Regions from separate parts of the Bacillus silvicola genome, predicted to be linked through region 2. Evidence: riboswitches for the same ligand, from Rfam matches in the RefSeq annotation. Region 2 holds a riboswitch; each other region holds the start of a gene.
The links. A riboswitch is a leader RNA that binds a small molecule or an ion and turns the genes downstream of it on or off. The one in region 2 is predicted to bind S-adenosylmethionine.
Positions count from the first base shown of each region.

Region 1: another riboswitch for S-adenosylmethionine. It lies ahead of ACP6L7_RS27390 (ABC transporter permease); the one in region 2 lies ahead of ACP6L7_RS05115 (YezD family protein).
Region 3: another riboswitch for S-adenosylmethionine. It lies ahead of ACP6L7_RS24135 (sugar ABC transporter substrate-binding protein); the one in region 2 lies ahead of ACP6L7_RS05115 (YezD family protein).
Region 4: another riboswitch for S-adenosylmethionine. It lies ahead of metK (methionine adenosyltransferase); the one in region 2 lies ahead of ACP6L7_RS05115 (YezD family protein).

Region 1 is NZ_JBNGVC010000013.1:1,028,442-1,032,141, forward strand. It holds gene ACP6L7_RS27385 (ABC transporter permease) at 1-799, opposite strand, end outside; gene ACP6L7_RS27390 (ABC transporter permease) at 816-1,733, opposite strand; SAM riboswitch class I at 1,870-1,975, opposite strand; gene ACP6L7_RS27395 (DUF3951 domain-containing protein) at 2,147-2,362, shown strand; gene ACP6L7_RS27400 (hypothetical protein) at 2,381-2,884, opposite strand; gene ACP6L7_RS27405 (multidrug effflux MFS transporter) at 3,117-3,700, opposite strand, start outside.
Region 2 is NZ_JBNGVC010000001.1:971,250-974,949, forward strand. It holds gene sat (sulfate adenylyltransferase) at 1-398, opposite strand, end outside; gene ACP6L7_RS05110 (phosphoadenylyl-sulfate reductase) at 437-1,141, opposite strand; gene ACP6L7_RS05115 (YezD family protein) at 1,228-1,371, opposite strand; SAM riboswitch class I at 1,444-1,552, opposite strand; gene lysA (diaminopimelate decarboxylase) at 1,669-2,985, opposite strand; lysine riboswitch at 3,166-3,347, opposite strand; gene ACP6L7_RS05125 (DUF3888 domain-containing protein) at 3,437-3,700, opposite strand, start outside.
Region 3 is NZ_JBNGVC010000013.1:382,330-386,029, reverse strand. It holds gene ACP6L7_RS24140 (sugar ABC transporter ATP-binding protein) at 1-328, opposite strand, end outside; gene ACP6L7_RS24135 (sugar ABC transporter substrate-binding protein) at 325-1,437, opposite strand; SAM riboswitch class I at 1,526-1,631, opposite strand; gene ACP6L7_RS24130 (NCS2 family permease) at 1,721-3,022, opposite strand; gene ACP6L7_RS24125 (SDR family oxidoreductase) at 3,246-3,700, shown strand, end outside.
Region 4 is NZ_JBNGVC010000012.1:1,669,831-1,673,530, reverse strand. It holds gene pckA (phosphoenolpyruvate carboxykinase (ATP)) at 1-1,354, opposite strand, end outside; SAM riboswitch class I at 1,584-1,705, shown strand; gene metK (methionine adenosyltransferase) at 1,875-3,074, shown strand; gene ACP6L7_RS20690 (hypothetical protein) at 3,252-3,431, opposite strand; gene ACP6L7_RS20685 (MogA/MoaB family molybdenum cofactor biosynthesis protein) at 3,678-3,700, shown strand, end outside.

The DNA.
Region 1 (3,700 bases), on a different contig from region 2:
TCATCGTGCCCCAGCTTGCCGCTGGTGATTGTACTCCAAGTCCGATAAAGCTTAAAAATGATTCTGAGAAAATAGCTGCTGGAATGGTAAATGATAAATTTACGATAATAATCCCTGTTAAGTTTGGAATTAAATGCCCATATATAATTTTCATATGAGGTGTACCTAATCGCTCTGCTGCGATAACAAATTCTCTTTGTTTTAAAGACAAGACTTGCGCTCTAATGAGACGTGCCATGCCAATCCATCCCGTTAACGCAAGGGCAATTATAATTGTAAAAAGTCCTGGTTTCATAACGATTAATAGTAAAATAACAATTAATAAGTATGGGATACCGTATAACACTTCAATTCCTCTTATAATCCACTCATCAATTAACGTTCCAAGACGATTACGCCCTCTCACATATCCACTAAACCCTCCGATAAGTACACCGAGCCCTATATCAAGAGCTGCTGCTACCAATCCAACTGTTAGTGAAATTTTCCCACCAGCCCAAGTACGCGCCCAAATATCTCTCCCTAAATCGTCCGTTCCGAACCAATGCTCGCTACTAGGCGGTAAATTAGTTGCTTCTTTTACTTGTTCACTTGCAGTAAATGACGTTAAACTTTCGCCAATAAGCGAGAAAATAATAATTAGTAATAACGTCACAGCCCCTAAAACTGCTATAGGATTTGATATAAACTTGCGAAACACTTCCTTTTTTCGGCTAATTGTTTGCTGATCTTTATTTATCGTTAATTCTTTTTTCTCTTCATTCGTTAATAACTGGTCATTAATTTCATAAGCCCCCATTTAAATATTCCCCTCCTTACGTAATAGAACGAATACGTGGATCAACAATACGATGAATGATATCTGTAATAAAGATACACATAATTAATAGCGCACTATAGAAGATGGTTGTTCCCATAATTACCGGATAATCTCGGTTAAAAATACTATCTACAAAATATTTTCCTAGACCAGGAATTGAAAAGATTTTTTCAATCACGAAAGTTCCTGTTAAAAGTCCAGCCATTAATGGGCCAACAAATGTAAGTACCGGAACAATTGCATTTCTAAGAGCATGTCTTATAATGATTTTCTTAATTGGTATACCTTTCGCTCTCGCTAGCTTAATATAATCACTCTGCAACACTTCAATCATATTAGAGCGAACAAATCTTGTAATAACCGCGATTGGCCCGAGCGCTAATGCGAAGGAAGGTAATACAGTATGCTCGAAGGTTCCCCAGGACGCCACTGGTAGTAATTCAAATTGGATGGCGAATACTTGTATAAATAGTGGCGCTAAAATAAAACTAGGAATAGAAATACCGAGAATCGCAAGCAAGCTCACACTATAATCAATCACTTTCCCATGATATAGCGCGGCAAATGTGCCTGCGGCAATCCCGACTAACAATGAAATAACAAGTGCTTGTAGACCAATAATTGCTGATGGACCAAATCCTGTCGTTATAATCTCTGATACGCCTTGCCCCGTCGATTGAACGGATTCACCAAAGTCAAAATGAACTACACCGTCTAAATAAGCAACATATTGATTCCATAACGGTTCATCAAGATGATACTTCGCCCTCATATTTTGTATCACTTCTTCAGGAAAGATTTTCGCATCTGATGAAAATGGATCTCCCGGAATAATATGCATAATTAAAAATGTCACTGTCGTAATAACCCATAATGTGAAAACCATAACTGATAGTTTTTTAACAACATACACTCTGATAACCCCCTAAACTCATAAATTTACTTTGTTTTATTGACGTATCTTTCCCATTACTCCCTTTTCTCTTCTTAAAATACAAAAAGCCTTGATCTTAAAAAATAAGATCAAGGCTTAATAAACAAAGGCCCATCACTTATCTTTCAAGACTTGCTTGCTGGAATTAGCACGGTGTTCATCTTACAGAACCCGCTGCTGAGGTGTCATAGGGCCAGTCCCTCTACCTCTCTGGATAAGTAAATTGCTATATTATTATTTGGTTCAAATTGTATATTTCGAATTATAATTCTGAAAAAAAGAAAAGTCAATCAAATTGGATATATTTAGAAAAATCAGTTTTTAATGGCGTTATTTCTTAAAATCACTATTTTAACTTATAATAAAATTAATTACTTTAAAGGAGTTATACGATGGATCCCTTACTTCTAGCCAGCATAGGATTGCCATTAACAATCGTCATACTCGTCATCATCGGCTTCTACAAACTCTTCATTAAGAAAAAACGTATCACTTCTTTTTATACTCCATTCGATAATATTACTGGACAAACAATTTCAGAATTTCACGAAGAACAGAAAGTATTAGTATCCGAGGATGAAGATGGAGATGGTAAGAAGAAAAAATAACCTTGCGCATGCGCAAGGTTATTTTTGGGCCTCTGTTTGAAAACGTTTATAGTATGTCGATGCTGTTGCAAAATTAATTTCTATATCACGAATCAACGAGGAGTCTTCTTCTTCTGCTAACTTCTGCAATTTTTTCATTGATTGTTCTGATTCATTTAAGAAACCAACATATAATTCATGTTCCTGTTCTTTCGACTTCGGAACACGAATTTCTTTACGCATATGATCAATATCTTCTAACATGCCCGTTGTTACCTGTTTCACGTCTTCCTTATATTTAGCATTAGTTATTTCCTTACCGCCCTTTTCTTTTGCCACTTCAAATAACTGTAACGCTTTATTAATTTCTTTGTTCATTTTTGCATCATACTTTTCATGTACCTCTTGATACACTTTCATATCTTCTGTCTGTTCAGTAGATTGCTCCACCTTTTCTTTCGGTTCTTTCGCTTCTTTATTCCCATTACATCCTGCTAGAAGGAGCATACCTCCCATTACAGCAATACCCAAAACCTTCTTCATCTTTAATTCTCCTTTTATCTACAGCTACTTCTAATTATAGTTTCTTTTATCTCCACTTGTTTTATTATACCGAGAACATCCTAAATTTTGTACTTAAGATGATTCCTTAATATATATACCCACATTTTTGTCACAGTATCGTCACTTTATGCAAGTAACTTTTGCATGGGTTATTTCAAAGAAATGAAAAAAAGAGCTGATTCAAAGAAATGTTTGAATCAGCTCTTTTTTGTTAAGCCTCTAAATTTTGTTTTTGTTGCAGTTCAAACTGCTTTTCACTTCTTTTTGCCATGAATAAATAACATAACACAGCACCAATTTCACAAAGAGCTATAACAACACCCATAGGAAGTGCGGTATTGCTTCCACCAATACCTACTAGCGGCGCTACAAGTGCTCCTGAGATGAACTGTAATAATCCTAGTAAAGCTGATGCTGTTCCTGCAGCCTGTTTTTGATTTCTCATCGCTAATGAGAAGCCAGTTGTTGATACAACCCCAACACTTGATACAACAAGGAATAGCGAGCATAAAACACCGATTAACCCTATTCCTAATACAATTGTAAGTAGTAACGATAGGCCGCCAACAGCCGCAATAATAATACCGGAAACAAATAAAGTCTTCTCATTAACTTTCCCCGCTAATCGGCCAGTAACTTGGCTAGCAATAATAATACCGATACCGTTAATTGCAAAGAACAAACTAAACTGTTGTGGTGATGCCCCGTATATATTTTGCAACACGAACGGTGAACCAGAAATATAAGCAAACATTGCAGCTGTTACTAATCCTTGCGACAATGCATACCCCATAA
Region 2 (3,700 bases):
TTTTTCACTCCTGGATGAGCCTCATCCGTCGTTTTATATACAAGTAACGCTTCTTTTTCTTTATCTGGTACAAAAATATCTTCTATTTGAATAACACCATATATATTTCCATCGCTGACAAGCTTTACTTCCTCTCCAACTTTCAGTCTCTCTGCTACATCTTCTGTTACCGGTAATGTAATCGGTATACTCCATACGCTACCATTTGCTAAACGAATCGTTTCTACGACCGAATCATAATCTTTCTTTCCTAAAAAGCCAGTTAGTGGGCTATATCCCCCTGTCGCTAATAGCTCTAAATCACTTAACGCAATGTTGTCTAATTTGATTTCTTTTTCAATTTGTGATACGTCGTATGTCTCGTCTATACGATTTATTAATTCGTTTCTTGTACTCATTTTCTATATCCTCTCTTAGCTTTATTTTCAAATTCATCTTATTGGTAATGAAGACCACATTCTGTTTTCACTTTCCCGGCCCATCTACCATCTCTCGAATCGCCACCCTCTCCTACAGGTAACGTACACTTCTCACATCCAATACTTGGATATCCAACATCATGCAATGGGTTATACGGCAAGCTATGTTTGTATACATATCGCCACACTTCTTTCCACGTCCAATGAATGAGTGGACAAACTTTAATAGATTGAAAGCGATGATCTTGATTTATAAACTTTGTATGCTTACGCGTTTCTGATTGTTCCCTCCTTAAGCCCGATATCCACGCTTTTTCCGCCGCTAATGATTTTTCTAACGGTAAAATTTTTCTAATTTTACAACAAAGATTCGGATTACTCTCCCATAATTTCTCACCATGCAACTTCGCTTGTTCATCAAGTGTAAATTCCGGCTGTTTTTCTATAATATTTAATGAAGGAAATCGTTCCCGCACCTTTTGAATTAATTCATACGTTTCTCGAAAATGTACATTTGTATCCAAAAATACAACTTTAGCGGATGGATTTACTTGGTTTATAAGGTGCAGCAAAACCATACCTTCTACCCCAAAGCTACATGCATATACAATTTCATCTTTATATTCGTTATAAGCCCAACTTAATACTGATAGCGCGCCTTTCGTTTCATCTTCTTCGGAAAATGAAACACTATTTTCTTCCCACGTTTCATACGTCAACATGTTTTTTCCCCCTGTAAAAGCAAAAAGACGGTTTTAACCTAATAAAATAGGTTAAAACCGCCTCTAGTTTTTCTAGTCAGCGCTTTTTACTTTAAACGTACTTTTTCACTTTTTTCTAATTGAATCACTTTTCCATCTTGCACAACAATTGTAATGGAACCATATTTCATATCAGCAAGCATCGCTTGAATTTTCTCAGATACTTCATCAAAATGTTCCCGTACACTCACGCGAACAGCCCCCCTTTTTATTCATAAAAAAAATCTTTCCCATTTCGAAAAGACTGTTCGGTAATATATTTTACCTTATCTTTCAAAATGGATTCCATTTTGCTGGATTTAGCACCTTGCTTTCTATAAGCAGGTTGCCGAGCTTCGCCGGGCCAGTTCCCTCCGCTTCTCTTGATAAGCTTTGTATTTGTATTTTATCACAATTCTGATTTTTTTCAATCCTAGTTTTCCGATATATTTTAATTATTTTATTTTATAAAAAAGGAATTGCCCATCCGAACAACTCCTTTTTCCTATTTAAACAAGTTCTTTAATACGTATGCGATCGTTCCCAATAATATTTTCATATGTTTCACGCTCTACAACAATTTGTGATGTTCCGCCTTTTGCAAAGACGACAGCTGGTCTACGAATACGATTATAATTATTCGCCATCGAGTACCCATATGCCCCCGTACAAGAAATTGCTAGTAAATCAGAAGAAGCAACTTGCGGTAAGTTAATATCCCAAATCAGCATATCTCCACTTTCACAGCATTTCCCAGCAATCGAAACGAGTTCCTCATTCTCAAGATTCCCTCGATTCGCCAACATCGCCTCATAACGCGCTCCATATAGAGCCGGTCTTAAATTATCTGTCATCCCACCATCGACTGAAACATATTTCCGAATACCAGGAATCTCTTTCACCGCTCCAACTGTATAAATTGTTGTTCCCGCATCACCTACGATACTACGACCTGGTTCAATCCATATTTCTGGAAGCGGGTATTCACATACTGTAAACTGCTCTCTTATCGTACTTGTTACAGCCTCCACATACGTTTCAAGTGTTAACGGTGTATCAGACTCCGTATAACGTATACCGAAACCTCCGCCTACATTCAATACTTTCACTACATAGTTTGTTCGCTCTCTCACTTCTTCTAAAAATTGACGTAGTACTTCAATTGCTCGAACAAAACCAGCCGTTTCGAATATTTGTGATCCGATGTGCGAGTGAATTCCTAGCATATTATAATTTGATTTTTGCAAAGCTAGCTCAATCGCTTGCATCGCTTGACCATTTGAAACACCAAATCCAAATTTCGAATCCTCTTGGCCTGTTGTTATATATTCGTGTGTATGTGCCTCTACTCCTGGCGTTACACGGATTAATATGTTCACAAACTTTCCATGTTGCACTGCTAAATCATGTAAAATTTCTAATTCTAAGAAATTATCTACTACAAAACAACCGATATTCGCCTGAAGAGCCATAATTATTTCTTCTGCTGTTTTATTATTTCCGTGAAAATGAATGCGCGATGCCGGAAATCCTGCTTGAAGCGCAGTATATAATTCTCCTCCAGAAACAACGTCTAAAGACATATTCTCTTCACGAGCTACTCGGCACATCTCCATGCACAAGAACGCCTTGCTTGCATATGCTACTTGATAAGAGAAACCACTTTCTTTAAAAGCACGATGAAACGCGCGGCACTTTCCTCGAATAGACTCTTCATCGTATACATAAAGTGGTGTTCCGTATTGTTTTGCTAGCTGCGTCGTATCGCACCCACCAATTTCTAAGTGTCCTTGCCCATTGATTCGGCTTGTGCCGTGTAAATACATTTAAATTCCTCCCTTATTTCCTCTAAAACTCATAACCCCAATCTTCTATTCATTGCAGCACGCTTTTAGATAGACAAAAAACGCGCGGAACAATGTTCACACGCGTTTCTTATTAGGAAAAATATATATTGAAAAAATAAACGAGTTGTTATCTTCTCAAAATAAGAAACCGCATCAACATCTCCAAATAGCTCTCCATAAAATAAATCTTATGACAGTACTACATTTATTCAATGCAGTCCCAATATATGAATAAGATGGTTATTCTTATATTTCGGCAATAGTCCCTTTCAACCTATGATCACAGATTCCATTAAATCTCCCATAGCTTACTCTTTCCTATCGCGGCCTCTACCTTTGAGAGTAGATGAGGTAAGTCTATTTAATTTTCAAACATCTAATTGTTGCTATTAACAATACCAAAGGACCATTTTATTTGTCAAACAATTTTTTATATTGTTTTTTTACAGTTTAATTTTGTATCATTTGGTAAGCGCTTTACTGAAACCTTTGTCACTTCCCATTCGCCCTCTTCGTTATTAAATGTAATCGTTACCTTCTCAAATGGTGGAGCAATTTTCCCAGCAACACGTTCATACTTCGTTACTTCAATACTCGCTTGAAATAAATATGTACCACTATACACTTTTTTTAAACTAATAATTTTAGGACATTGATAAGGCTTCAAGCTCCCATATTGTTTTTCAATTGCTTT
Region 3 (3,700 bases), on a different contig from region 2:
GCATTGCTAAATGATCAATTAGTACATTTTCTAATACAGATAATCCCGGAATAAGTCCATGATCTACTTCTTGTGTTACGAAAGAAATACCGTGCTTTTTTGCATCACGTGGTGAAGTGAAGGAAACAGACTGATTATCAATTTTTATATCGCCAGCAACTGGTTGGATTTCACCAGTTGCTATTTTTAGTAAAGTACTTTTTCCCGCACCATTCATTCCTAGTAAAGCGTGTACTTTTCCTTTTTGAATATGAATAGAAACATCTTCTAAAACAGGTGTAGCTACATGATAAGAATGTGTAATGTTTTGAAGAGAGAATGTCATCATTTTTTCTCCTTCTCTAATTTTTTCATCCAAGGAGAATATGCATCTTTTGAGTCTCCCCAACCGTTTATATGTTTTGATAATTGATCCATTGTTATATTTTCTTTTGGTAAACTACTTTTCTTTACTAAATAAGGTTCTAGTGAATAAATATCTGGCGTTTGTTCACCAGCAATTTTTTTGTATAAAAATCGTACTTGAACTTTACCTACTTCAGCTGGATCAGTTGCAGCTGTAGCAGTCCAAGGTGAGCTTTCTTTTTGCATGAGTTGTAAATCTTCATTACTTAAGTCAATGCCATATACTTTTATATCTGTACGACCAGCTTGTTCAAGTGCTTTAACAGCTCCTTTAGCGAACTCATCCCATGAAGCGAAAATAGCTTGTAAATCTCCTTTTTTCGGATATTTCTTTAATAAAGCTTCTACTTGTGTTTGTGTATCAAGCGGTGTGTTATTACTAGCAGTACCGAATCGTGCAACTTCTTTTATATTTGGATAACGTTTATAAAAAGCATCAATGATAACGTTGCGACGTTCCATTGGAGCAAATCCGCCAACCCATACGACTGCGATATTTCCTTGTCCATTCAAATCTTCCGCTAACGTTTTTAATGATTTCCATGCAAGACTATAGTCATCTTGATCAATAATTGTCACACCTGGCAAGCGTAGATCGTTATCAAACGCAACTACGGGAATATTCGCCTGTAACGCTTTTTCTACTCCAGGTTTTAGTGCTTCAGAGCGGCCGTGATCAATTAAAATACCATCCACTTTTGAATTAATAGCAGTATCTAAATTTGCAGCCATTTTTGCTAAATCGTTATCAGAATTGTAGACTTGTACACTACCGCCAAATAGCTCGACTTGTTTTTTGACGCCCTCAATATATTGAGAGGAAAAAGTTCCGATGGACATTTGCATAATTAATGCGATTTTTAATGGCTTCTTCATTTGGCTTGGAACTTCTGTTTGTAAGTGATTTTCTACCGTTGTAGGCGCCTTTTTCACAGTTTGTTGCTTTTGTGATGAAATCGCATCTTGTTCATTTGTACAAGCGGTTAATGTAAGTAAGAGAAAAATAAGTACGATGGAACATAATTTTTTCATAAAAAAATCCCTCCTAAACTAAGAAGAGAGAGGAGGGAGTGAAAATAAAAAACGCCTTTTCATATAGAAAAGACGTCTTATCATATTACTCTTATCTTTCAACACAATGTGTTGTAAGAATTAGCACCGTGCCCATAAATGGGTCGGTTGCCGGGCTTCGTAGGGCTCATCCCTCCACCTGCTCTTGATAAGACATCGAATATTTAACTATTTTGAATTATTTCACAAATGAATGGTGTTGTCAAACAGTATTTATAAAAAAAATCCCTCAGGAAGAGGGATTTTAATGTGGTAAGAAAACTAATTGGTAAGCGAACAAGATTCCGAATAAATACACAAGTGGGTGAACAGCGCGGAATTGTCCTTTTGCCATTTTCATAAGTGGGTATGAAATAAATCCAAGTGCAATACCTGTTGAAATACTTGATGTAAGTGGCATGCTTAAGATTACTAAAAATGCTGGGAATGCTTCATCGAACGTATCCCAATCGATGTGACGAACTGAACCCATCATAAGACTACCAACGATAATTAATGATGGTGCTGTAATAGCTGAAACGCCAGAAACAGCGCTCACTAACGGTCCGAAGAATGCTGCTAATGCAAATAGAACAGCTACTGTAACAGTTGTTAAACCAGTACGACCACCAGCTGCAACACCAGCAGATGATTCAATGTAAGCTGTTGATGGTGTTGTTCCGAACATAGCTCCAATTGTTGCTGAGAATGAGTCAGATAGAAGAGCTCGTCCTGCTTTTGGAAGCTTTCCATCTTTCATGAATCCACCTTGTTGTGCTACACCAAGTAATGTTCCAGTTGTATCAAATAGTGTAACAAGGAAGAATGAGAACACAACGCCGTATAATCCGTAGTTAATTACATCAGATACAGCAGTAATTGGATTTGAAACGATAATTCCTTCTGGTAATCCAGGCATTGATGTAACGCCGTTTGAGAACGTTAATTGCCCTGTGAAGTAAGCGATAATACCAGTTAATAACATTCCGATAAATAGTGCCCCGTTTATATTTAAAGACATAAGGATAATTGTAATTCCAAGGCCAGCTAATGCTAGTAGAACTGGAGCAGAGTGAAGATCACCAAGCCCAACTAAGTTTGCATCATTTTTTGTAACAATTCCTGTTAAGCGCAAACCGATAAAAGCAATAAAAAGACCGATACCAGCAGTAAGTGCATGTTTTAAGTTTTCGGGAATTACTTCCATTAATTTCGTACGGAAAGATGTGAATGATAACAAGATTAAAATCATACCTGCTACGAATACAGCAGAGAATGCAATTGCGAAAGTCATGCCTTCATGAGCTTTTACAACAGAGTAAGAGAAGTAAGCATTTAATCCCATACCTGGTGCAATTGCGATTGGTAAGTTTGTAAAGATTGCCATAAATAATGTTCCGACAACAGCGGCGATAATAGTAGCTGTAAATGCTTGTTCAAATGGAACGCCTGCATCCCCAAGGATGACAGGGTTTACGACAATGATATATGCCATTGTTAAAAAGGTAATAATACCTGCCATAATTTCAGTTTTAATAGAAGTTTTATGTTTTGAAAGGTTAAACATATAAACATCCTTTCTTTTTACGAATAATTTTCACAACAGTTATATATAATATTCGTTTTTTGACTTTTTTGCAATAGTTTTGCATAAAAACTTTAGAACAATCCATATTTTATGTCTTGAATTTGAATATTAACCGTAAAAACGAGTGGGAATTGCGGTTGTTCATGTGTAAGTAGTTTTTAATATTGTGCACATTATAAGGAGAAAGGAGTTGAAGGAAGTTATGCCACAGCAAAAAAACTTTTTAACAATGCCAGCGCAACATCAACATAAACAGCCTGGTATTGAATCATTAATGAATCCTCTTCCAAAGTTTGAAGATCCAAATTATAAAGGAAGTGAAAAGTTAAAAGGAAAGAATGTATTAATTACAGGGGGAGATAGTGGGATTGGGAGAGCTGTGTCCATCGCTTTTGCAAAAGAAGGAGCAAATATTGCGATTGCTTATTTAGACGAGGATGAAGATGCAAATGAGACGAAAAAACTTGTTGAAAAAGAAGGCGTGAATTGTGTATTACTGCCGGGGGATTTGAGTAGTGAACAACATTGTAAAGATATTGTGGAAGAGACCGTCCGGCAGCTGGGGAGTTTAAATGTGCTTGTGAATAACGTTGCACAGCAATATCCGCAGCAAGGACTAGAGTATATTACAGCGGAACAGTTAGAAACGACATTCCG
Region 4 (3,700 bases), on a different contig from region 2:
ATGCTGCTTGAATCATTGCGCGAGTATAACCTAAGTTCATACGTTTACCAACGCCGTATTCGCCACCAGTCCAGCCAGTGTTTACTAAGAATACTTTCGCATCATGTTTCTCGATTTTTTCACCAAGCATTTCAGCATAGCGAGATGCATCAAGTGGTAAGAACGGTGAACCGAAGCAAGTTGAGAATGTAGCTTGCGGAGATGTAACGCCGCGCTCTGTTCCTGCTAGTTTACTAGTGTAACCGCTTAAGAAATGGTACATAGCTTGCTCTTTTGATAACTTACTGATTGGAGGCAATACGCCAGATGCATCAGCAGTTAAGAAAATAATTGTATTTGGATGTCCTGCAACACTTGGCAGTACGATATTGTCAATCGCATGCATAGGGTATGCAGCACGTGTATTTTCTGTTAAAGTAGTATCGTTATAGTCAGCGATGCGTGTTTGACCATCAATGACAACGTTTTCTAAAACTGAACCGAATTTGATTGCATCGAAGATTTGTGGCTCTTTCTCATGAGAAAGGTTTACACATTTCGCGTAGCAACCGCCTTCAATATTGAATACGCCGTTATCAGACCAACCGTGCTCATCATCACCGATTAATTTACGGTTTGGATCAGCGGATAATGTTGTTTTACCTGTTCCAGATAAACCGAAGAATAGTGCTACGTCGCCTTCTTCACCTACGTTTGCAGAGCAATGCATAGAAAGAATGTCTTGTTCAGGTAGTAAGAAGTTCATAATAGAGAAGATTGATTTTTTCATTTCTCCAGCATATTCTGTACCACCGATTAGCACGATACGTTGTTCAAATGAAACCATAATGAACGCTTCAGAATTTGTACCGTCAACTGCTGGATCTGCTTTAAAGTTTGGTGCAGAAACAATTGTGAACTCTGATTCATGAGTTGCTAATTCTTCTTCAGTTGGACGAATAAATAATTGATGTACGAACAAATTATGCCATGCGTATTCGTTAACAACTTGAATTGGTAGGCGATAGCTGCGGTCAGCGCCAGCAAATCCTTTGAAGACGAATAACTCTTCTTTTTCTTTTAAGTATTCTAAAACTTTCGTATATAATTTATTAAAATGTTCTTCAGAAATCGGTTGGTTCACAGCTCCCCAAGCAATTTTGTCAGCAACCGATGCTTCCTTCACAATAAATTTATCTTTAGGAGAACGTCCTGTGTATTTTCCTGTTGAAGCAGAAACGGCACCAGTAGAAGTTAATTTCCCTTCATTTCGCATTAATACTTTTTCCACTAATTGCGGAACACTTAGTTGAATCTGTGCATTGCTTCCGTTCAATAATTCATGTAAACCAATTTGGACATTCACAGTACTCATATTTATATACCATCCTTTTCATTTAATGAAATATTTCTCGTAATCCCCATCAAGAGTATAACACAATTATATAAATAATGTATACTATTTATTTATTTTTGTTTGTGTGAATGGATTAGTTCCTTATTAATATTTCATCCTAATACGTATTGAGAAAAACTTTCAGGAAAATGTGAATATTAATTGACAAATGAATATCATTTCTTTAGTATAGGTTGGGACGGATACTCTCTTATCCCGAGCTGGCGGAGGGACAGGCCCGATGAAGCCCAGCAACCTCACTTGTAGTGGTAAATACAGGTGAATAGGTGCTAAAACCTGTGCGAGGCTAATGGTCTCGAACGATAAGAGCAAAGGGCAAAAAGCAGTATGCAAGTAGCAAATTAAACCTTTCCTCTATGTAAAGTAGGAAAGGTTTTTCTGTATGCTTGTGTGGGAGAATAAATGTATGTCGCAGTTTGTGGCAAATTAAGGATGAGTTCCGTACAATATATACAATTACTGTAGGGAGGTTTACCACATGACAAAAAAACGTCATCTGTTCACATCTGAGTCTGTAACTGAAGGACATCCAGATAAAATTTGTGACCAAATTTCTGATTCAATTTTAGATGCGATCTTATCAAAGGACGCAAATGCACGTGTAGCTTGTGAAACAACTGTAACAACTGGTTTAGTATTGGTAGCGGGGGAAATTACGACTTCTACTTATGTAGATATTCCGAAAATCGTTCGTGAAACAATTCAAGGCATTGGTTACACACGCGCAAAATATGGATTCGATGCAGAAACTTGTGCAGTTTTAACATCTATCGATGAGCAATCTGCTGACATCGCTATGGGTGTTGACCAAGCACTAGAAGCACGCGAAGGTCAAATGACTGACGCTGAGATTGAGGCAATTGGTGCAGGAGACCAAGGTTTAATGTTTGGCTTCGCATGTAATGAAACACAAGAATTAATGCCACTTCCAATCTCGCTTGCTCACAAATTAGCTCGTCGTTTAACTGAAGTACGTAAAGATGACACTTTATCATACTTACGTCCGGATGGAAAAACGCAAGTTACAGTTGAGTATGATGAAAATGGTAAACCTGTACGTGTAGATACAATTGTAATTTCTACACAGCATCATCCAGATGTTACATGGGAAGAAATCGATCGCGATTTAAAAGAGCATGTAATTAAAGCTGTAGTTCCAGCAGAATTAATGGATGGAGAAACGAAATTCTTCATTAACCCAACTGGCCGCTTCGTAATTGGTGGACCACAAGGTGATGCTGGTTTAACAGGACGTAAAATCATCGTTGATACTTACGGTGGATACGCTCGCCACGGTGGCGGTGCATTCTCTGGTAAAGATGCAACGAAAGTTGACCGTTCAGCAGCATATGCAGCTCGTTATGTTGCGAAAAACATCGTAGCAGCTGGTCTTGCTGACAAAGCAGAAGTACAACTTGCATACGCAATCGGCGTAGCGCAACCAGTATCAATTTCAGTTGATACATTTGGCACTGGTAAAGTATCTGAAGACGTACTAGTAGAACTAGTTCGTAACAACTTCGATCTTCGCCCAGCTGGTATTATTAAAATGCTAGACTTACGTCGCCCAATTTACAAACAAACAGCAGCTTACGGCCACTTCGGACGTACTGATGTAGATCTTTCATGGGAACGTACAGACAAAGCAGCTACTTTAAAAGAGCAAGCTGGTCTATAATATATGAAAAAAAGCTTTGCGCTGTGTGCGCAAAGCTTTTTTTATTTGGTTTTATTTATGATTTGGATGCATGAGTTGCAATACACTTCTCCGTCTAGCTCAATATACTTTTTCATACGTTTGTATTTCCTTTTTACATGATTTACAAATTGTCGGTTTCTTACGGAACATATGCAATCATTGCTTTATCTGACGTGCTTTTCCTGCGCAAAATGCACTGCATAGTAAAAAGAGTGTTGCGAATATAATGCTTATTAATGTAGCATATGGAATCGCGCCTTTTAGCGAAAAACCGACAGTAATGGAAGCGACGAATAAGAGGATGAATGTTGTTGTTAATTTTTTGTATAGTTCCATAGTGTGTGAACCTCCAAATTATTTTATAATGTAAGTTTTAAAATAAAATCTACTATGTAGAAAATATAAGGGGAGTTAAAGAGTAGCTAATGATGTGAAGTCTAGGAGTATAAATAATTTTCATTTTCCTTTTTGTGGGTGTATATACTTATATTGTATCATGATGCATCGTTGGCTTCATACATAATTGTGTAAAGATATGTATGATAAAATGAAGAAAAGTCTTTAAGAAAGGAAAGATAAAAAATGAGCGTAACTGAACATAAAAA